4 regions of the Rhizobium sp. N324 genome follow, and region 2 is predicted to be linked to each of the others. Evidence: riboswitches for the same ligand, from Rfam matches in the RefSeq annotation. Region 2 holds a riboswitch; each other region holds the start of a gene.
What was found. Region 2 has a riboswitch for cobalamin ahead of AMK05_RS13570 (ABC transporter substrate-binding protein). Riboswitches for the same ligand answer to the same signal wherever they lie in the genome.
Positions count from the first base shown of each region.

Region 1: it holds a riboswitch for cobalamin, as region 2 does, so the genes downstream of both, bluB (5,6-dimethylbenzimidazole synthase) here and AMK05_RS13570 (ABC transporter substrate-binding protein) in region 2, are expected to answer to the same signal.
Region 3: it holds a riboswitch for cobalamin, as region 2 does, so the genes downstream of both, AMK05_RS18030 (CbtB domain-containing protein) here and AMK05_RS13570 (ABC transporter substrate-binding protein) in region 2, are expected to answer to the same signal.
Region 4: it holds a riboswitch for cobalamin, as region 2 does, so the genes downstream of both, cobU (bifunctional adenosylcobinamide kinase/adenosylcobinamide-phosphate guanylyltransferase) here and AMK05_RS13570 (ABC transporter substrate-binding protein) in region 2, are expected to answer to the same signal.

Region 1 covers NZ_CP013630.1:2,523,704-2,529,221, reverse strand. Annotated here, with positions in the region: gene AMK05_RS12180 (methyl-accepting chemotaxis protein) at 1-343, opposite strand, end outside; gene AMK05_RS12175 (MFS transporter) at 545-1,951, opposite strand; cobalamin riboswitch at 2,126-2,311, shown strand; gene bluB (5,6-dimethylbenzimidazole synthase) at 2,354-3,043, shown strand; gene AMK05_RS12165 (DUF2865 domain-containing protein) at 3,062-4,153, opposite strand; gene AMK05_RS12160 (ribonuclease H family protein) at 4,307-4,840, shown strand; gene AMK05_RS12155 (NADP-dependent malic enzyme) at 4,858-5,518, opposite strand, start outside.
Region 2 covers NZ_CP013630.1:2,802,482-2,807,999, forward strand. Annotated here, with positions in the region: gene AMK05_RS13555 (hypothetical protein) at 1-560, opposite strand, end outside; gene AMK05_RS13560 (ABC transporter ATP-binding protein) at 632-1,396, opposite strand; gene AMK05_RS13565 (FecCD family ABC transporter permease) at 1,393-2,424, opposite strand; gene AMK05_RS13570 (ABC transporter substrate-binding protein) at 2,430-3,446, opposite strand; cobalamin riboswitch at 3,619-3,875, opposite strand; gene blh (bifunctional sulfur transferase/dioxygenase Blh) at 4,336-5,518, opposite strand, start outside.
Region 3 covers NZ_CP013630.1:3,756,259-3,761,776, forward strand. Annotated here, with positions in the region: gene AMK05_RS18015 (sulfite oxidase-like oxidoreductase) at 1-140, shown strand, start outside; gene AMK05_RS18020 (hypothetical protein) at 125-754, opposite strand; gene AMK05_RS18025 (CbtA family protein) at 805-1,551, opposite strand; gene AMK05_RS18030 (CbtB domain-containing protein) at 1,651-1,860, opposite strand; adenosylcobalamin (AdoCbl) riboswitch at 1,874-2,016, opposite strand; gene AMK05_RS18035 (histidine phosphatase family protein) at 2,094-2,648, shown strand; gene AMK05_RS18040 (putative bifunctional diguanylate cyclase/phosphodiesterase) at 3,057-4,628, shown strand; gene AMK05_RS18045 (acetate/propionate family kinase) at 4,831-5,518, shown strand, end outside.
Region 4 covers NZ_CP013630.1:2,664,971-2,670,488, forward strand. Annotated here, with positions in the region: gene cobN (cobaltochelatase subunit CobN) at 1-941, opposite strand, end outside; gene cobW (cobalamin biosynthesis protein CobW) at 946-1,995, opposite strand; gene cobU (bifunctional adenosylcobinamide kinase/adenosylcobinamide-phosphate guanylyltransferase) at 2,000-2,524, opposite strand; cobalamin riboswitch at 2,815-3,211, opposite strand; gene AMK05_RS12865 (chloride channel protein) at 3,493-5,283, shown strand; gene AMK05_RS12870 (adenylate/guanylate cyclase domain-containing protein) at 5,232-5,518, opposite strand, start outside.

The DNA.
Region 1 (5,518 bases), 280 kb from region 2:
CGGCTGCCGGCAGACCGTCAATGCCGTCGCGCGTCCATGTATCGACGGCCGCAGGTTCGGCGTTGAAGGCGGCAAACTGAACGAGGTCGAGCGAGGGATCGTCGCGGTACAGCGAATAGGCCTCGCGAACGGCGTTCGCCTTGCCCCATTTCACGCCGCCGGCGGCCAGAGAGGCAAATTGCTCCGCATCCTTGGACCAGTTCGCCTTGGCGCCATCGATCAACGCCTTGGTTTCATACATCCAGGTGTAGGTGGCAAAGGCGGAGATGCCGCAAAGGTTGACGGCCACGATAATCGCCGCCAGCTTGGCTGTCAGAGGCATCGTTTTCAAAAATTGGAACATGCCGCGGGGGCCTCGAAACGCGGGCTCAGTCGGATATGTTCCCGACCAGCCTATCAATACAGGCATCCACGCCGGCGGTCGCAGCATGAGCACTCATGCCCATGTCCCCCTGTGCGACCCAAAACGCGCAAACGCAGTCTGTCTTCGATGTGTGAAGAAATCATAAAGTGGAATGGGATACCGAAACGGCGGCCGGCGGGATCAAGGGCTGTTTTCCGCCATGGCCTCACCCGGCTCGGCCTGGCGGTGCTTGCGGCGCCGTGTCGTCAGTTCGGCACCGGCGTCGCGCGGCAGGCGCAGGAAGGTGATGCAGGCCAGCGCCGAAATCGCCGAGACACTGAAAAAGGCGGTGTGGAAATCCGAGACCAGCAGCCTGCCGCCATGGAAGCCGCTCGAAATTTCGAGGATGCCGCCGGCGATCGCCACTCCCATCGCCATGGAGATGCGCTGGGCCACGGCGTTGATCGCGGTCGCCTGGCTGCTGTCGGCATCGTCGACATCGCCGAAGGCCATGGCGTTGACGCCCGAAAAGGCCATGGAGCGGAAGAGGCCGCCGATCAGCAGGCAGGCCATGATCAGCGGCAGCGGCGTCTCCGTGGTGAAGAAGCCATTGATGCCGAGGAAGATTGCCGCAAGCAAGGTGGTAATCGATGTGACGGTGCGGAAGCCGAAGGCATTGAAGGTGCGCGAAGCGGCAAATTTAGAGCCCATCGAGCCGAGCGCGCTGACGAAGGTGACCGAGCCCGATTGCAGCGGCGTCAGGCCGAAGCCGAGCTGCAACATGAGCGGCATCAGAAAGGGCAGGGCGCCGAGCCCCATGCGAAAATTCGAGGCGCCGAGGATCGCCGCCCGGAACATCGGGTAGCGGAACATTTTCGGATCGAGCAGCGGATAGGGCACGCGGCGGGCATGCAGGAGATAGAGGAGGCCGGCAAGGATGCCGACGGCCACCGTGACATAGCCGTAGATCACCGGCACGGCCGGCAGGCTGATCACCGAGAGGCCGAAGACGAATCCGGAAAAGCCGATGCCGCAAAGGAAGAAGCCCGGAAAATCCATCGGCCGCGGGCTGCGCGGCTCGACCGCCGGCAGGAAACGCGTGACGAGGATGATGCCGAGCACGCCGATCGGGACATTGATCCAGAAGATCCAGTGCCAGGTGAGATAGGTGGTGAGGAAACCGCCGATCGGCGGACCCATGATCGGCCCGATCAGCGCCGGAATGGTTAGCCAGGCCATGGCATCGACGAGTTCGTGGCGCGGCGTTGCCCGGACCAGCAGCAGGCGGCTGACCGGCGTCATCATCGAGCCGCCGGCGCCCTGGATCAGCCGCGCGACGACGAAGGCCGCGATTGAATTGGAAAAGGCGCAGGCGACCGAGCCGATCATGAAGACGAAGATCGCCATGCGGAAGATGTTACGCGCGCCGAAACGATCCGACATCCAGCCGCTGATCGGGATGAAGATCGCCAGCGCCACGAGATAGCTGGTGACGGCAAGCTTCAACGCGATCGGCGAGGTGCCGATATCGGCCGCTATCGCCGGCAGGCTGGTGGCGATGACGGTCGAATCCATCTGTTCCATGAACAGGGCGACCGCAAGGATCATGGGTGTGAGGCGGGGCACGGGCAACCGGGATGCAAGGAGACAAATCACGGCGCCATGGGCGTCGGTCGGGATCAATTCATTTCTAGGGCAGCGACACCCGCCTGTCCATGAAGTCGATGTCGCAGGCAGTTTGAATGCGATGTGAGAGCCGGCTTGCGGTGGCGCTGTTTTGCTGAAATAGATGCGGCGTCAGGTGCCTGCCATCCAGGCGGGAGAATCGGGAATCCGGTGCAAGACCGGAACGTGCCCAACGCTGTAAGGCCGACGCCTGCCGCTTCATATGCCACTGGCTTTTGCCGGGAAGGCTGCGGCAGACGGATGACGCCAAGTCAGAAGACCGGCCTGGCAAGATAGACCCAACCCGCGCGGACGGCGGGCGGTTGCGTTGTTGGGGATTTGACGATGCGACCCTTTGATGAGGATGCCCTGTCAGTGGCGTCCGGTTTTTCCTTGGCCGAACGCGAGGCCGTCTATCACGCGATCATGACGCGGCGCGACGTTCGCAGCCAGTTCCTGCCCGATCCCTTGCCGGACGATGTCGTGGCGCGGCTCTTGACAGCCGCCCACCACGCACCCTCCGTCGGCTTCATGCAGCCGTGGAATTTCATTCTGGTGAAAAGTCCAACGGTGCGCGCGCAGGTCCGCGATGCCTTTTCGAAGGCCAACGAGGAAGCGGCAGCGATGTTCGAGGGCGAGCGGCGCCAAGCCTACCGCTCGCTCAAGCTCGAAGGCATCGTCGAGGCGCCGCTCGGCATATGCGTGACCTGCGATCCCACCCGCAGCGGCAGCGTGGTGCTGGGGCGCACGCATAATCCGCGGATGGACAGCTATTCAACAGTCTGCGCCATCCAGAATCTCTGGCTTGCGGCTCGCGCCGAAGGGATCGGCATCGGCTGGGTCAGCATTTTTCGCGAAGGCGATCTGAAGACCATTCTCGGCATACCCGAGCATATCGAAGTGATCGCCTGGCTCTGCGCCGGGTTCGTCGACCGGCTTTACGACGAGCCGGAACTCTCGGTTAAAGGCTGGCGGCAGCGGCTGCCGCTCGAGGAACTCGTCTTCCACGACGGCTGGGGACGCAACGAGCCTTAGCCATCACTGCTGCTGCGGCTACTGCTGCGGTTGGGGGCCAGGTGCTGCGGGATTGGCAAGATCAATCGAGCCCTGGTCGCCGGCGAGGAACTGCGGGCCGACCTGACGGACCTTGTTCTGCGTGGGATCGTAAGGGCGCTCAGGCACCGATGACTGCGGCGCGGCCGTTGTCGCGGTCTCCTTGATCGGCGGATTGGTGCGGATGGTGGTGATCGAGCCCTGCTGCGGCGGTTGGCTGACCGCCTGCTTGCCGCGCATCTCGTCGAAATAGGCGGTGAGATTGCACGCGCAGGTGTTCTTTTCACCGGGCGCGCGGTTCTTGTAGGCGAAGGCGTTCTTCATGGCGCTGTAGGGCGTGCCGGTTGCGACCGAGATCATGTTCGAGGCCTCCGTGCTCGTCACCTCGCGATAGAAGAGTTCGGTCTCGATGCCGGGGCACATCTTGGCGCAGGTCTGGGCGTCGCGGCCGAAATCAACCGAGGTGGTGTTCGAGCTGATCGGGAAGAAGCCGCCGTCGCAGCTGCGCACGCACATGGTGCTGACCGGCGACAGCATATCGGCCCGCGGCAGGCCGTAATGCGGGTCGGCCTCCTCGCCGCCGCCGAGCGGAATGAAGGTATCGGAACGCATCGCCTGCTCCTCGACGCTCGGGGCAGGCTCGCCGGCACCGCGCGCGGAAGGCGCATAGAAGTTCTCGCTGTTGCAGCCGTTGCTGTCGAGCGCGGCCATCAGTTCGCGGCGGTCGTCATCGGCGCTGTTCCGGTCGGCCAGCTCGTCGCGGCGGTCCTGGAGATAAGCGATATTGTCGATCATCCGGCCTTCGGCCTGCGACAGCTCGGTGCAATAATCGGCATTCTCGCCGCCGATCACCACCATGCTGCCCGAGGTGCAGCCGTAACTGCGCAGGTCGTTGCGCACCTTGCGCAGCTCGAGGTTCTGCTCGGCCATGGCACTGGCATATTGGCGTGCTTCCGGGCCGTTGCTATTGCCGATCGATCGCGGCAGGTCGGCGAGACGGCCGCGCAGGTCCTCACAGATGGCATTGGTCTGCGCGACGGCGGGCGCTGCGAAGGCGAGAAGAAGGGCGAGAGACAGGTTTCGGCGTTTCACGGCGTCGTCCCGGAATGAGCAAACGGTCGGTGGGTCGAATGCGACTTCAATCGGCCGCGCGTTTTCCCTTAACGGATTTCTCTTAATAAGCTCAGAGAAAATATTAGCGTATTTTCCTGATCTTATCCAGCAATCGCCAGAGACGCGGTGAAAATGACAGGCATCCCCGACGAGATCCGATCCTTTGCGCCGATATCAGGCGTGACGGAAGCCCAACACGGCCTTCACCTCTTCGCGGACGGTTGTTATGAGCCCGGTTCCGGGCATGGAGGCTGGTCGTTTGTCGCTTATCGCGATGCGGCGGAAATCGCCTCCGACTTCGGTGGCGTCGACGATTCCAGCAATAATTCCATGGAATTGACCGCCGTTCTCAGGGCCGCCATGTGGATCAACAGCCAAACAGCCGGCGAACCCGCGATCATCTGGTCCGATTCCGTCTATGCCGTCAAAGGCTGCAACAGCCGGCGGCATATCTGGAAGAACAACGGCTGGAAGAAAAGTAGCCCGAATGGACAGGGGCGAAGGCGAACGATCGACAATGCGGACCTTTGGAAAGCGGTCGATCTTCAGCTATGCCAAAACGCCCTGGTGACCATTGCCTGGTGCAAGGGGCATTCAGGGATTGCCGGCAACGAGCGCGCGGACGCGCTCGCGGATAGAGGACGCCTGTCGATCGCCGGTGGCTGACGTTGGCCGCAGCCGGCTTACGCCGGCTGCGATGCCTCGACGACGGCCAGTGCGGCCATATTGACGACGCCGCGGGAGGTGACCGAGGGGGCGAGGATATGGGCGGGCAGGGCGGTGCCGAGCAGGATCGGGCCGACATGCAGACCATCGGTCATCGACTTGACGACGCCGAGCGTGATGTTGGCGGCGTCGAGGTTCGGGAAGACCAGCAGGTTCGCCTCGTCATGCAGCGTCGTATCCGGCATGACACGCTTGCGCAGCGCCTCGGTGATGGCGCTTTCGCCGTGCATTTCGCCGTCGACCTCGAGATCGGGGGCAGTCTCGCGCACGAGCTGCAGGGCATTGCGCATCTTCGTAGCGCTTTCGGATTCGCGCGAGCCGAAGTTGGAGTGCGAGACGAGGGCGGCGCGCGGGGTGATGCCGAAACGGCGGATTTCCTCGGCCGCCAGCACCGTTGCCTCAGCAACCTCCTCGGCGCTCGGGTTGAAGGTGACGTAGGTGTCGGTGAAGAAGGTGGCACCGCGCTGCGAGATCATCAGGCTGAGGGCGGAGAAATCACGGACATTCTTGCGTTTGCCGATGATCTGGCGGACGTCGCGCAGATGCTTTTCATAGCGGCCTTCGAGTCCGCAGATCAACGCATCGGCTTCGCCGCGCCTCAGCGCGAGCGCGCCGATG
Region 2 (5,518 bases):
GGCAGCGCCGGTCCCGGCTGCCTTGCAACGAGCGCACGGCCGGCTGCCGCGCCGGCGTGAAGGCAGACAAGGCCGATCGCGGCCAGAGAATTGATCAGCAGGACATTCGCCACGACCGACGCCGAAAACGCGCCCTCGCCTGACGGAAGCACCGCCGTTGCGGCAAAGAGCACGCCTTCGTAGGCAACGAAGCCGGCCAGGAAGGCGCCGGCCACGGTGACGGTCAGGCCGGCCGCAAGACGAAGCACTCCGAGCGCTGCCGCCAGGGAGGCGAATGCCGCAAGACCGATCGCCAGCCCCCAGGCATAACTGTCCCAGGTCTGGGGATAGCCGAGCACGAAATATCCGACCATCTGGTTGGCGAGCCAGGCCAGCAAAACCGTCGTCACCGCCATCTGCCGGGGAAGAAGAACCGCCGATACCGCCGCCAAGGCCACGAAGGGCGTAACGCAGGCAAAAATCAGGCTGAGAGCGACGCTAGCGCCTGAAATGATGGCGACCCAGGCGACAGCGAAGCCGGGAACGACAGGGCGCAGGGGAAACTGATTTCGTTCGAGCATCTCGAAACTTCGTTCGACCGGGCGCAAGCGCCCTCGGAAATCATACGCCAGTCCAGGAAAAAGGCCATTCCTCAATCCAACACGTATTGGATATGGTGCCGCCCATGCACGGCCGATTTCTGGACATGGGCGCGAACGCCGAAAACCCTGCCGATCATATCCTCTGTCAGCACCTCCTCCGGCGCGCCCGCGGCGACGACCTCGCCCTTCTGAAGCACCGCCAGACTATCGCAGAACATTGCCGCCAGGTTGAGATCGTGCAGCGCGACGATGCAGGTGATGCCGAGCTTCGAGATCAGCCGGAGAATGTCGAGCTGGTGCTGGATATCGAGATGATTGGTCGGCTCGTCGAGCAGCAACTCGCCCGGCGCCTGTGCCAGCGACCGCGCAATATGGACACGCTGGCGCTCGCCGCCGGACAGTGTCTGCCAGAGCTGGCCCGCCCGCTCCCGCATGTCGACCCGTAACAAGGCCTCGTCGACGGCGGCATCGTCCTCCGCGCCCCAGGGCGACACCAGCCCGCGATGCGGCGTGCGGCCGAGCCGCACCACGTCGCGCGCGGTCAGCTGCGTCTCGGTCGTCGACTGCTGCTCGACGAAGGCGATGCGCCGTGCAAGGGCGGCACGCGACAGCGAAGCGATATCGTCTTCGCCCAGCCGGATGACGCCGCTGCGGACCTTGCGCAGCCGGCAGATCAGCCTGAGCAGGCTCGATTTGCCGGAGCCGTTCGGTCCCAGCAGGCCGAGCACCTTGCCCTTTTCGACCGTCAAGCTGACGCCGTTGACGATGACCGTGTCGCCGGCGGCAAAACTCACCGCGTCGATCGTAATGCTCATGCGCTCCTCCGCACGCGATAGAGGATGACGGCGAAGGCCGGCGCGCCGAAGAGCGCCGTGACGACGCCGATCGGCAGGACTTGCTGCGGGATGATGATGCGCGAGACGATATCGGCGCCGACCATGTAGATCGCGCCGCCGAGTGCTGTTGCCGGCAGCAGCCGCCGATGGCCCGGCCCGACGAGAAAGCGGGCGGCATGCGGAATGACCAGGCCGACGAAGCCGATCGACCCGACCATGCTGACGACACTTGCCGTCATCGCCGCCGTCAGGCCGAACAGCAGGATCTGGACGCGGCGCACGGCAATGCCGAGCGAGGCCGCGGCATCCGTGCCGAAGGCGAAGGCATCGAGCGCCCGGACATGGGCCATGCAGATGACAAAGCCGGCAAGCGCGATCGGCACCGAGAGATAGACATCCGGCCAACGCACACCGCTGAGCGAACCCAGAAGCCAGAACAGGATGCCGCGCGCCTGCTCAGCATTCGCCGAGGTCGTCACGATGTAGGAGGTCAGCGCATTGAAGAGCTGCGAGCCGGCGACGCCGCACAGGATGATGCGCTCGCCTGTTCCCCCTGCCCCCGTCGCCAGGAAGCCGACCAGCAGAAAGGCGACGACCGCGCCGATGAAGGCGCCGCTCGACAGGCCGAGAACACCGTAGCCGAAGCCGAGGATCATCACGCAGACCGCTCCCGTCGAGGCGCCGGCGGAGATGCCGAGCACATAGGGTTCGGCCAGCGGATTGCGCAGCAGCGCCTGCAGCACGGCGCCGCAGAGCGAGAGCGACGCGCCGGCGCTGGCCGCGACGAGCGCCCGGCTCAGCCGATAATCCCAGACGATGCCCTGGTGAATGCGGCTGAGTTCGAATTGCGTGCCGAACAGCCGGTTGGAGACCGCCTCCGCCGTCGTCGCCAGCGGGATCGCGATCTCGCCGATCGAAACCGCAACGCTGATCATCAGCCCAAGAAGGAGAAAGGCAGCAATGGTGAGCGCGCCAAGCGCCCACCATCCCTGCCGCCTGGCCGACATTGCCTTCACTGCGACAGGCCGAAGGACTTGATGCCCTCCGCCAATGTCTCGATGCCGTCGATCGTGCGGATCGTCGGGTTCATCGATTGCGCATCCATCATCACGAAGTGCCTGTTCTTGACCGCATCCAGTTCCTTGGTGACAGGATCGTTCTCGAGGAAATCGATCTTCACCTTGGGATCGTCGGCGGCGTAGCGGCGCCGATCCATGGTCGCGAGCACGATGACGGCGGGGTTCGCCTGCGCGATGGTTTCCCAGCCGACCAGCGGCCATTCCTCCTCGGTGGTGACGACGTTTTTCGCGCCGATCGTCTTCAGTATATAGGCCGGAGCACTGTTCTTGCCGGCGATGAAGGCGTCACCATTGACCTCTTTGCTGGAGAACCAGAAGACGACCGGCAGGTTCTTGCCGGATGCGCCCGCTATCGAGGCGACGGCATCGGCCTCGCGCGTCTTCAATTCAGCGATCAGCGCATCGCCGCGCGCCTTCACGTCGAAAATTTCAGAGAGCTCGGCGATTTCGCGATAGATCAGTTCCATCGTGAACAACTCCCCACGCACGCCGTCGCCGCCATCGGTGTTGACCTTAGCGACGCAATCGGCCGGCGAAAGATAGGTATTGATCCCGAGATCCTGGAACTGCTCCCGCTTGCCGACCGAGCCTTGCGCACCGACATGCCATTCGAACTCGGCCGCCACCAGGTCTGGCTCCTGCCCGACGACGGATTCGAAGCTCGGATCATTGTCGGCGAGACGCTTTATCCTGCTGTTGGCTTCGGCATATCGCGGCAGCACGGGACCGACCCAGACGGCCGTGCCGGCGATCTTGTCGGCAAGGCCGAGCGAGAAAAGAATTTCGGTCATGCCCTGGCCGATCGAAACGATCTTCGACGGCGCCTTCTGGAAGGTCACCTGCTCACCGCAATTGGCGATGGTCAAAGGATATTGGGTGGCGGCAAGGCTCGGTGCCGCAAGGCCGATCAGCCCGAAGGCAAATGTCATGGTGGCGAGAATCTGGCGCATGAAAACCTCGATTGAAGGAAAAGGCACGGTTATGCCGCACGCGCGGCCGAAGGCACGCTGACACGTGCACTAACCGCAGGAGGCCCAATCGAGACGGATGCATGCCGAAATTCGGCGAAGGTTCAGAAGGTCAATCATGTCTGTTCCTTGTCCGGGCATCCCCGCCCGGTTGATTGGATCGTGATTGACGGCAGGTCTCCTGGCTCGCGGATATAAGTCGCGTCATCCGCCTTCCCGCGATATCTCGCAGTGGCCGGGCCATAAGCCCTTCAGAAATGACCGATCGCTGGCCACACCTGAGATGATCGACAATCCGCTTACAGTTGCGGGGGCAGCCACGGTCTCGGTCCCTTACTGGGTCGTCCTCACCGCGTTCCCTATTAATCCCCTTGGAGTCATCTTCAGGGAACCGTCGCCCCCAGTTACGTCGCCTGCCCGCACGACGTCAATGATTATTGCGGAGGATTGGGTCTGGTGGGCGAAAAATGGAGACGCACCGTCGGAGCGCTGTCGGCCGGTATAATGCCAGCATCCTCATCCCCAGGATGGGGCTCTCTTAAGCATCCTCCCATTCCCACTGTCGTGGGCGCGGCATCCAGCAACCTCCCTCATGCTGAGCTGCGCAGCCCGAAAGGGCGAAGCCTCGAAGCACGCCGCAACGCTGCTCCTTGCCAAAAACGCATCCCGCTCTGCGAATGGAGCACCCGCCTCGCCTTTCGAGGCTTCAGCCTTCGGCTTCCGCACCTCAAGATGAGGCTCTCTTGAGCGTCGACACAAGATCCTCCCGTTCCCGCCGTCGTGGGTGCGGCACCCTCCGATCTTCCTTATGCTGAGGCGCGCAGCCGAGAGGGCGAAGCCTCGAAGCACGCACCGCAACGCTGCTCCGTTCCTACAACGCATCCAGCGGTATCTTCAGATACCGCCGCCCGTTCGCCTCCGGCTCGGGCAGCCGCCCGCCGCGGATGTTGACCTGCAATGCGTGCAGCATCAGCTTCGGTTTCGGCAGCGTGCGGTCGCGCGCCTGGCGCAGCGCCACGAAGCCGGCCTCGTCGATGCCTGATATATGCAGATTGGCGCGCTTCTGGGCGGCTACCGTGCTTTCCCAGCGCGGGTGACGGCCGCCGGGTTGATAGTCGTGGCCGGAAAAGAGCCGGGTCTCCTCGGGCAGCGACAGGATGGCCTGGATCGAGTGCCAGAGGGCGCTGGCGCTGCCGCCGGGAAAATCGGTGCGCGCCGTGCCCGAATCCGGCGTGAATACCGTGTCATGCACGAAGGCGGCGTCACCGATCACATAGGTCACCGAGGCAAGGGTATGGCCGGGCGAGAACATCACTCGGGCTTTGAGCCCGCCGATCTCGAACGTGTCGCCATCGGTAAACATCCGGTCCCATTGCGAGCCGTCGGTTTCGAGTGCCGGCCAGTTGTAGATCTCCTTCCAGAGCACCTGCACGTCGGTGACATGGGCGCCGATCGCCGTCGGCGCGCCGGTCTTTCCTTTGAGATAGTGCGCGGCGGAGAAATGGTCGGCATGCGGATGCGTGTCGAGGATCCACTCGACCGTCAACCCTTCGCTGTCGATATGCGCGAGGATGGCGTCGGCATTGGCCGTTCCGGTCGCGCCCGACATCTCGTCGAAATCGAGCACCGGGTCGATGATGGCGCAACGTTTCGTCACCGGGTCGGCGACGACATATTGCACACTGCAAGTGCGCGGCTCGAAGAAGGCCTTCACCTCAGCCGCCTGCCCTGCCCGCTTTTCCAGCCAGCGGCGCGCGCCGGCAAGATCGAAGCCGAGGTTTTGACCGAAGGCCTCGACATCCCCCGGCGGCATCCGCCCGTCGAGCACCTCTCCCAGCACATAGAGCGTCAGCGCCCGCGTGCCGCTCTTGCAATGAGCGACGACCGGCCCCTTCACCTGCGTCATCGCCGTCTGGAAGGCGCGGATATCGGCCTCGGTGATCTCGGCCCCTTTCACCGGCACGAAGCTGTAGTCGAGCCCCGCGGCGGCGGCGGACGCCTTTTCCGCCGCATTGCCGGGCTGCCCCGGCTCCTCGCCATCCGGCCGGGCGTTG
Region 3 (5,518 bases), 950 kb from region 2:
CGCATCTTTATTTCTGGAAAAGCGCCAAATGGCTGCGCCGCATCGAACTGATGCCGGAGGACGAAGCCGGCTTCTGGGAAAAGAACGGCTATCATATGTATGGCGATCCGTGGCGCGAGCAGCGCTATTCCGATGATTGAGCCTTCGGCCGCAGAAAGCGGCCAAGCGCAAACACCGCCAGGGCGAACAGAGCGGCGAGCCCCGTCAGCGAGGCCATGCTGGCTAGGTGAAACGGCACTTTGCTCCAGCGTGGTTTGACGAGATCGGCGGTGTTGAACGCCTCGCCGCTGAACCGGCAGGTGATGAGCGCCAGGCTGCGCCGCACCATGTCGGCATCGACCGCGGAAACTATTTCACCAGCCGCAACGGCCTCCCGCGGCATCTCACGCATCGAAAGCAATACCGCCTTGGTCGCCGCCAGATAGGCATGGGCGCATTCGTTGAACGGGCTCTCCTCGTCACCAACGCTGCCCGGCACCCGCCCCCAAAGACAATAGGAATACTGGATTTGGACATAGTTGAGAATCCGCCGGAATGGCTCGTTCGTATCGACGGCTTGGGACGCCAGACCGATAATTCGGCCGCGATAGTCCGAAATCACCGCCATCTCGCCATGCGAAATTTCCGGGATATCGAGACCCGCCTGGCTGCCGCCGGTGCTGCGGCTATGAGCAAGGGCGTTTTCAGCAGGCATGCAAAAGAAGGCGGTGGCAAAGGCCGCCGACAGGATTGATATGGCTCTGCTGCTTTTCATGGTCGCCCGAAATCCTAAGGGCGCCGGCAAAACGGCGCCCCTCGATGCGTTCAGTGGAAGGCCCTCGCCGGCCGGCTCCGCTGCCCGTCCTTCACGGCAAGCCGCTTTTCCGCCAGCGCCCCGAAGGCAAGGCCAAGTGTTGCCCAGAGGATCGCATGCATGGCGAGCGTTGTCGTCCGAAAACGCCAGAGCACCATGGCCGAGAAGTTCTCCGGCACCTCGTTGATCGGCGGCAGCAGATAGAGCACGAGGCCCATGAAGACGAGATAGGCGATGCCGGCGATGATCGCGCCGTTCCAGAGGCCGAAACGCTGGGAGAGGCGGCGCGACAGAGCCACCGCGGCGATCAGGGCGGCGAGCGAAACGACGATCATCAGGAAGAACAGCTCAGTCCTGACGCCGATCGTTTCGGCATTGCCGACCGCCGGCGGGTTGGCCGGATATTTGAAAGCGGGAACGAGCACGATCGCCACGAAGGCGGCAAGGGCGATGACCGCCGAGGTGCCGCGCGCCGAAAGATTGCTGACGCGGCCGTGCACGAAAGCGACGACGAGCGCGAAAAGACCGCCGACGGCAACGGTGTAGGGCATGACGCCGGTGAAAAGACCGAGACCGGCCTGCGTGGCGCGGCTGACGATTTCAGGTTCGGTGGCTTGGCCGGCCGCCTGGGCGCTCGCCTCTTCAAAAGCGATCGCCGCATCGATCAGCGGCTCGCCGAAGACATGGGCGAACGCGAAGACAAGGAAGCCAGCAATCAGGCCCGCGAACATGCCGCGAAGCAGAAGGTTTCCAACCATGTGAGCAACTCCCCTAGAGCAATTCCAGGAAAAATGCGAAGCGGTTTTCCGTTCGGAATTGCATTAAAACAAAGCTTAGAGCGGTTCTGCTGAACCGCTCTAGTGGCAGGGGAAGCCGAGGAGGTGGCGGGCGTCATGCACGAATTCGTGCACATACATGCCGTTGAACAGCGCCGTCGCGCCTTCCTCGGTGCCGACAAAATAAATAGCGAGAAGCATCAGCAGGCCGCCGAAGATCGCCCAGGGCAGGATTTCTCCTACGGGGATCGGCGCCGGTGCCGCGACGGGCGCAAAAGTGGTGTCAGACATGTATTCCTCCGGGAATGACGCGTTCAGTCGAAAGAGTGCTTGTGCGGTAGGGTCTGACTTCCAGCGCGAAGAAGCTTCGACACGCTGGTCACAGCGGCGCGACCGTGCCGGATTTACACCGGCTTCCAAACCCGCAACAGCACGGTTATATCTGCACGCCGAAGAACCTGTCAACGAAACTTCACGAGCCGGCCAAGGGCTGTCCTACTGTATTCCCGGGAGATCAGAAGACCGTGAACACACGCCTTACCTGGATCTGCCATGGTGCAACGGCGGCGAGCCGCAAGGCTCTGTTTCCGATCGACGAACCGCTGGAAGCCAAGGCAACGGAGGAAGCCGGCAGGATGGCCGGCCTGCCCCGCGCCGATCGTATTGCCGTAAGCCCGGCTTTGCGTGCCCGCCAGACTGCCGACGCGCTCCGCCTTCAAGCCCGGATAGACCCGGTACTTGGCGATTGCGATCATGGCCGCTGGGCCGGCAAGTCGATCGCGACGGTAGAGGCCGAGGAGCCGGAGAACCTCATGGCCTGGATGACAAGTCCGGAAGCGGCCCCGCACGGAGGCGAGAGCCTTGTTGATCTTCGAACACGCGTCGCCAGCTGGATGGACAATGAATTCGCCCGCGGCGGCCATGTGATCGCCATCAGCCACGCCGCCATCATTCGGGCGGCGGTCACGCATGCGCTTCAGGCCCCGCCCTCCTCCTTTTGGCTCGTCGACATCGAGCCGCTCGCCGTCATTCGCATGACCAGCAACGGACGGCGCTGGTCTCTGCGCTTCCAGCATTAGCGATCTCTGATGCTTATCCAGCCTTACACAAGCAAATCGCGTCATCTCTATTGAACCCGGTTTCGCCGGGACTACTTCCTTGTCCCAAGGAGATGGAAGACATGACATATGATTGGAGTGGGGAGCGCACGCGTCGCCTGCGTTTGATGCGTGTCGCCACAATCACGGTTCTGGTCGGTCTCATAGTCAGCGTTCCGCTGTTGATGGTCACCGCCTGAAACACGAGAAAGGGCGAGCGATGCACCAGCACGCTCGCCTTCGTTCTTCCCGCCCCGCGCGCCGAGAAGCGCATTCGTCTCTCGACGGTGCAGCAACAGGCTGCCGTCTCCAATAATTCGCCTTCTGGTTTCAACGAACATTTCAGACTTTCATGATAGTTCGGCACAGGGTGGAGATGGAGAAGGCCATATGCCGGTGTTTTTCCAGAGCAGGGCCGGAAGGCAGTGCGTGTCGATCGTCGGGCTTGGGATAACTCTCTGGCTCCTCGGCGTGCTTTTGCAGCTCGACGACAGCCTTGTCTCCTTCATGACCGGTTTCGGCGAATATGGCGCCGACAAACTCGTTCTGGCGCTCGGCATCGCCGGCGCCATGAGCTTCATCTATTCGGTGCTGCGCATCGCCGACCTGCGCAAGGAAACGGAACTGCGCGCCGCGGCCCAGGCGAAGGCCGATTGGACCGCAACCCACGACCATCTGACCAAGCTGCCGAACCGCTACGCCTTCGAGCGCAAGATCCTCTCACGGCCGGTGAAGGACGACGAGGACCAGATCGAGGAGTGGGACCGCAACGTCACGCTCTTCTCCGTCGATCTCGACGGCTTCAAGAAAGTCAACGATCTCGTCGGCCACAAGGGCGGCGACATTCTGCTGATCGAGGTTGCCAGACGAATCTGCGCGCTCGGCAACGCCGATTGCGTCTACCGCTTCGGCGGCGACGAATTCATCATCGTTGCCTTTGCCCTGACCGCACAGCGCGAGGAGCGTTTTGCCAGACTGCTGATCCAGGCTGTCACCCGGCCGATCCATATCGACGGCTTTGCCGTCGAAGTCGGCGCCAGCGTCGGCTACGACCGCTGGACCGAGGGAGCCGAGCCGCTGGAAGATGCCGCCCATCGTGCCGACCTCGCCATGTACGAGGCAAAATCACGCGGCCCCAACCATTATTTCGCTTTCGAACCGGCCATGCAGGACAAGGTCACGGAACGCGCTGCGCTGGAAACCAGGCTGCGCGCCGCAATCGCCAACAAGGCGATCAAACCCTTCTATCAGCCGCTGATCGACCTGAAGACCGGTCAACTCTGCGGCTTCGAGGCCTTGGCGCGCTGGATCAGTGACGATGGCGTCAACATTCCGCCACCTGTTTTCATCGATATCGCCGAGGAAAACGGGATGATCACGGCCTTGTTCGGGGATCTGCTCGCCCAGGCCTGCAGCGACGCACTCACCTGGCCGGAACATGTGATGCTATCCTTCAACGTCTCGCCGGTGCAGATGGAAGACAGGCTACTGACGTCACGTATTCTCAAGGTCCTTGCGGCAAGCCGGCTGCCGCCGCAGCGCCTGGAGGTGGAGATCACCGAGAATGCGCTGATCCAGGATCCCGCCGTCGCCGCCGTCATCCTCGACGAGCTGCACGCGGCCGGCATCCAGATCGCGCTCGACGATTTCGGCACGGGCTATTCGAGTCTGGCCCAGCTCGCCCGTTATCGTTTCGACAAGATCAAGATCGACAAAAGCTTCATCGCCACCTATCGCGGCGACGAACGCCAGGAAAAGATCGTCCGCGCCATGCTCGGACTCGGCCGGAGCCTCAACATCAAGACGACCGCCGAAGGCGTCGAGGAGCACGGCCAGCTCGCCTTCCTGCTGCAGCTCGGCTGCGACATCGGCCAGGGCTATCTTTTCGGCAAGGCTATGCCCGCCGCCGAGGCGAGCATCTTCATCCGCGATCGTAATGCCAGCCTGGCCTCAACGGCCTGACGCTACAGCTGAAAAAACCGGCATTGATGAGGACGAGTAGGAATGTAATCGAGGCCGCAATTGCGGCTTCCAGCCCCGGCAGATCGATGATGACGTGGGCTGCGCATCGACAAAGCATGTGAAGGGCGGATAAACGCCTTTCCGTCCGCAGCCTCCGCACTAAGTTCGGCCAAAATACCGACTGTGCGGAGTCTCTGAAGACATGTCATCGACCGACCTGCTCCTGACCTTCAACGCCGGCTCCTCGACCGTCAAGATCGGTATCTTCGCGATGGATGGCGAGAAGGCGCGGCGCATCGGCAAAGGCGTGATCGATTTCCGCGCCGAACCGCTCTCGCTCGGCCTTGTCAAAGGATCGCTGACATTCGACGTGCCGTTGAGAGCCGAGGTAACGGAAGACCTGCACGACGTCATCGATGAGACCTTCGCGCTTCTTGCCGATCATTTCGACGTTGCCGCCACCCGCGCCGCCGGCCACCGCGTCGTCCATGGCGGCGACCGTTTCACCAGGGCGATCGCCCTCGACGACGCCGCAATCGATGCTGTCGATGCACTGACACCGCTGGCACCCCTGCATCAGCCGCAGGCGCTGCGCCTCATCCGCGCGCTCCGGCATCTGAAGCCGCAACTTGCCCAGACGGCCTCCTTCGACACCGCCTTCCACGCCACGCAGGATGATCTCGTTCGCCGCTTCGCCATTCCCCGCGCGCTGCACGACGAGGGCGTCAAGCGTTTCGGTTTCCATGGCCTGTCCTATAAATTCATCGCCGCCGAGCTGATCCGCAGGGCGCCGGACGCGGTCAAGGCGGTGGTCGCCCATCTCGGCAGCGGCGCCAGCCTCTGTGCGCTGGATCAGGGCGTCAGCCGCGATTGCAGCATGGGCTTTTCCA
Region 4 (5,518 bases), 140 kb from region 2:
GACAGGCCTTGCGACGAAGCTGCCCATGCCTCCCGCGACGAGGCCGACAGGATTGCCTGCAGCACCACCGCCCCATTCGCCTCCAGCACCGTCGGCTGCCGGTCGGCACCGGGCGCGGAGACGGCAAAGCCGGTCGTGTTGATCACAACATCAGGTTTCAGCGCTGAAAACACGCTTTCGAGAATGCCGGTCGAGACGGGATCCTTGAGGCTATAGGCAAAGACCGGCAGCGGCCGGAGGCCCTGCGCCTGCAAGGCTTCGATCAGCGCCTCGATCGGCCCGGTTTCGCCGCTCTGCACGAGGGCGCGGTAGAAGCTGATGGCGACGATTGGCCCCACCGCCACCTTCTCCGCCGAATGTGTCACCCGCCGCCACTCCTCGACCCCGATCAGCCCCCGCCCCGGCCACCAGAGGCCGGCCTTCATCAAAGGCACCGCCGGTGCTGGCTTTTCCGCGCCCGACAGCATCGCCCCGGCATAATCAAGAAAGGCGCGCGCATTGGCATCGCCGCCCTCGATCAGATAGGTCCAGAGCGCGTTGAGTTCGTCGAGCCCGACATTCGAAAACGGCGTCAACCCCGCATCCGGCCTGGCATCGCCGGGCAATACCGCAATCAGCGCGCCATTGCGGGCCGCACAAGCATGCAGTGCCTCCAGCGCATAATGGAAATAGCTGGCGCCCCCGAGCGCCCGCACGATGATGAGCCTGGCATGCCGCGCCGTGCGCTCGACATAGGTATCGACCGACATCGGGTGCTTGAGGCTCATGAGACTGGCGAGCCGCAGCGAATGCGGGCCACCGCAGGCGCGATGGGCGGCTGCGATTGCCGCCAACTCGCTGTCGGCGGCCGACAGGCACAGGATATCGCCCGGCGTCTGGCCGAGGTCGATCGCCTCCTCGCCGTCGCTGATCGTTCCCTGCTGGGCCAGAAGCAGATGCATCCGTTTATACCAGCGCCTCGATCGCCATCCGCACAGCAGCCTCATCCATCTCATGCAGGCCGATGACGACGAGACGTGTGCCGCGCTGTTCCCCAGGCGTCCAGGCGCGATCGAAATAGTGGTCGATGCGGCTGCCGACGGCCTGGAGTTGCAGGCGCATCGGCTTGCCGGCAACGTCGACGAAGCCCTTGAGGCGCAGCACGTCATGGGTTGATATGATGCTCTTCAGCGCCTCGACGAAACTGGCAATATCGGCGACCGGGCCGAGATCGACGACGAAGCTATCGAATTCGTCATGATCGTGCGGTGTGCCGTCCTCATGCTCGAGTTCGTGATGCGACTTGCGATTGGCGATATCGTCCTGCGTGCCGATGCCGAGACCGAGCAGGATGCCGGCCGGCACCTCGCCGTTCCTCGCCTCGATCATTGCCGGCTTGCGTGCAGTGCGGGAAGCGACCTCGTCGCGCACCCGGCTAAGACCGGCCACGTCGATCAGGTCGGTCTTGTTGAGCACGATCAGATCGGCGCAGGTGAGCTGATCCTCGAACAGCTCCTCGATCGGGCTCTCGTGATCGAGCGATTCATCCTCACTCCGCGCTGCCTCGACAGCATCGTGGTCGTCGGCGAAGCGGCCGGCGGCGACGGCGGCGCTGTCGACCACCGTGATGACGCCATCGACGGTGACCTGGGTGCGGATGTCAGGCCAGTTGAAGGCCGCGACCAGCGGCTGCGGCAAAGCAAGGCCGGAGGTTTCGATGACGATATGGTCGGGCCGCTGTTCCCGTTCCAGGAGCTTTGTCATCGTTGGGATGAAGTCGTCGGCAACTGTGCAGCAGATGCAGCCATTGGTCAGCTCGATGATATCGTCCTCGCTGCAGTTTTCTGCGCCGCAGCCCCTCAGCACCTCGCCGTCGACGCCGAGATCGCCGAACTCGTTGATGATCAGCGCGATCTTCTTGCCGCCGGCATTGGTGAGCAGATTGCGGATCATCGTCGTCTTGCCGGCGCCAAGGAAACCGGTGATGACGGTTGCGGGAATTTTCTGCTGGTTCATGGATTTAACCCTTCATTTTCAGCGGCAATCCTGCCGCGATGAAATAGACTCCGGCGGCCTTTGCCGCGATCATCTGGTGGAGACGGCCGGCATGATCGCGAAAATCCCGCGCCATGCGATTGTCGGGCACGATGCCGAGGCCGACCTCGTTGGAAACGAAAACGAGCCGCGCCTTCGCGTCAGGCAGGAAATCAGCGAGCGCCGTAAACTCCGCGGTCATATCCCGCTCCTCCATCATCAGATTGGTGGCCCAGAGCGTCAGGCAGTCGATCAGCACGATACGCCCCTCGCCGTCGATGGCGGCAAGCTTGCCAACGAGATCGAGCGGCTCCTCATGCGTCGTCCAGGAGAGGCCGCGATCGGTCCTGTGCTGGGCAATGCGCGCCTGCATCTCGTCGTCCCAGGCCCGGCCGGTCGCGAGATAGTGGCGGTCGAGGCCGGTTGAAACGACAAGGTTTTCGGCAAAGCGGGATTTGCCGGAGCGTGCGCCGCCGAGGATAAAGGTGGTGTTGGTCGAAGCGATCGTCATACGCAAGCGCTCCCGCTAGAGAGGGCGCGGCGGCGCCACATCCCTCTTCTCCCCAGCGGGGAGAAGGTGCCGGCAGGCGGTTGAGGGGGTGAGCGGCGAAGCCGCGAATGCACTGAGCACAAGCGAAGGGCAAAATGACGGAGGCGCCGTGCGGCCCCCTCTTCGGGCCACCTTCTCCCCGCGGGGGAGAAGGGGAAATCCATACGCACCACACAAGGCAGCGCCGAATTCAATCGTTCAGCCAAAACAACCTCCGTGCTGGCAGCGGGTCTCTTGCCCAGGGTTGGGCTTCTCGCCCGGCACGAATGGCAGGTCTCCTGGCTCGCGGTTGTCGGCCGCAATCGGGGCAGACCGGAAACCGGTCGCCCCTGATCGTGCCGGCGGATCTGCCTCGCCTTCCCGGCCGCATCGGTGAAGAGGTGGACGATTCGTAGAAATAGAGGCGTCCGACCCCGGTTGATCACAATGCATGTCCAGTGGCTTTTCCGGCATGTCGCCCGCCCTGCCCGCCTGCACCATTGCAGACTGCCGGCCGGAAGGGCTGGATGCCGGATGGAAGACCCTGACCGCTCTACAGTCGCGGGGTCGGCTGTGATGAAGGCGCCCGGTTTGGGTCCGCCCCGTCACATTCCCTTTTCATCCGGAAAGGCATAACACCGATCCGGAACCATCCGTTATATCCGAGGATGGTCAGATGACCATCCTCGTGGGATGGCCAAACGACCATCCGTTGAGGGATGGTTAGGCAAGCCTGGGGATGGAGTCAACGGCCTTGGTGTGACTGCGAAGCTGGCCGGCCGAAAGAGGGTGTCGCATAAAAACGACTTATTCTAGCTAGAAAGTCTTCTTAGATCAGTAGCTTACGTCATAAAAATTTAGCCCGACCGCCGGGTTTTTGCCGCAATTCCATCGCAAGCGGACAGCACCCCCGCCCTTGACCGGGCCTCTCTCCGCCTAGTTGTCTAGCCATGCTTATGAAATTGGATCGGCGCCGTTTCCGTGCGCTGCGTGTCTTCTTCGACCCGGGGCGGCTGCGCGCTCTGACTCGCCGCAGCGAAGTCGGCCTGTCGCTGGCGGGCGCCGTCGTCGGCATCGCCTCAGGGCTTGCGGTCACCGGCATGAGCTACGTTTCGAATGAGCTGCACCAGCTGGTCTTCGGCATACCGGACAGCGAAAGGCTGAGCTCGTCGGTGATCGACGACAAGCTGCTGCTGCTCTCCGCCCCCGTCATCGGCGGCATTCTGCTCGGGCTGTTGCTCTTCATTTTGGCCAAGCGCCGCAAGAAACCGATGGTCGACCCGATCGAGGCCAATGCGCTGCATGGCGGCCGCCTGTCCTTGACCGACAGCATCATCGTCGCTGTGCAGAACCTGATCTCCAACGGCTTCGGCGCCTCCGTCGGCCTGGAGGCCGGCTACACCCAGCTTGCCGCCGGCCTCGCCTCGAAATTCGGCCTGAAACTGCAGCTCCGCCGCTCGGATCTGCGCATCCTCGTCGGCTGCGGCGCAGCCGGTGCCATCGCCGCCGCCTTCAACGCGCCGCTGACCGGCGCCTTCTATGCTTTCGAGCTGATCATCGGTACCTATACGATCGTGTCGCTGACCCCTGTGGTCGTCTCGGCCCTCGTTTCCACTTTGATCGCAAGGCTGCTGGCCGAAGGCGATTTCACCATCGATATCGGCAGCTTCGGCGCGGTCGTGCCGGCCGATTATATCCCGGCGCTGCTGCTTGGCGCCTGCTGCGCCGGCGTCGGTATCCTGATCATGCAGGGCGTCTCCTTCGTCGAAGAACTGGCACGCAAGAGCTCGATCGCCCCGCCCTTCCGTCCCGCCCTCGGCGGTATCATCGTCGGGCTGCTGGCGATGATCTCGCCGCAGGTGCTGTCGGCCGGCCACGGCGCGCTGCATCTCAACCTTTCCCGCGACGTGGCCATCCCGGCGCTGGTCGGCCTCCTCCTGTTGAAATCCTTGGCCTCGGCGATCTCGATCGGCTCGGGCTTCAGGGGCGGCCTGTTCTTCGCCTCGCTGTTCATGGGCGCCCTGCTCGGCAAGCTCTTTGCCTATTGCGGTCCCTATTTCGCTGATGCGACGCTGACGCCGGTCATCTATGCCGTGGTCGGCATGAGTTCGCTTGCCGTCGCCGTCATCGGCGGGCCGCTGACGATGACGTTCCTGGCGCTCGAAATTACCGGCGACTTCCCGATCACGGCGCTGGTGCTCGCCGCCGTCATCACCTCCTCGCTCGTCGTGCGCTCGACCTTCGGCTACTCCTTCGCCACATGGCGCTTCCATCTGCGCGGCGAAAGCATCCGCAGCGCCCATGACGTCGGCTGGATCCGCAACCTGACGGTGGACAAGCTGATGCGCGCCGACGTCAAAACGGCAAGAGCGGGCATTTCGCTGGAGGAATTCAAGCAGGCCTTCCCGATCGGCTCGACCCAGCGTGTCATCCTCGTCGAGGAGAGCGACAAATATGCCGGCCTCGTGCTGGTGCCGGAGATCTACGCCAATCCGACTGACACCCAGGACGAGGGCAAGACGCTGGCCGACTTCATCCACTATCGCAACGATTTCCTGCAGCCGCAGATGAATGCCCGCCAGGCGGCGGCGATCTTCGACAAGAGCGAAAGCGAAGCACTCGCCGTCGTCAACAACCTGATCGAACGGAAGGTGGTCGGCCAGCTCAGCGAAAGTTATACGCTGCGCCGTTACAGCGAAGAACTCGACCGCCGCCGCCGAGAGGTCTCGGGCGAGATCTGACCCATCGCTTGCGTTGCCCCGGCGTCGGCGATCTTGAAGACGTCAGCCCGCTTCGAAACCCCGCGCAATTCGAAGGATCCGAGATACTCGCAATCCACGGCACAGGTCGTCGCGAAGCTCTCCGACAGCAACAGGTGCTGCTCAAGCGTGCCGCAGAGCTTTTCCAGCCGCGACGCTTCGTTGACGGCCCTGCCGATCACCGTGAAGTCGAGCCTGCCGTGGGCGCCGACATTTC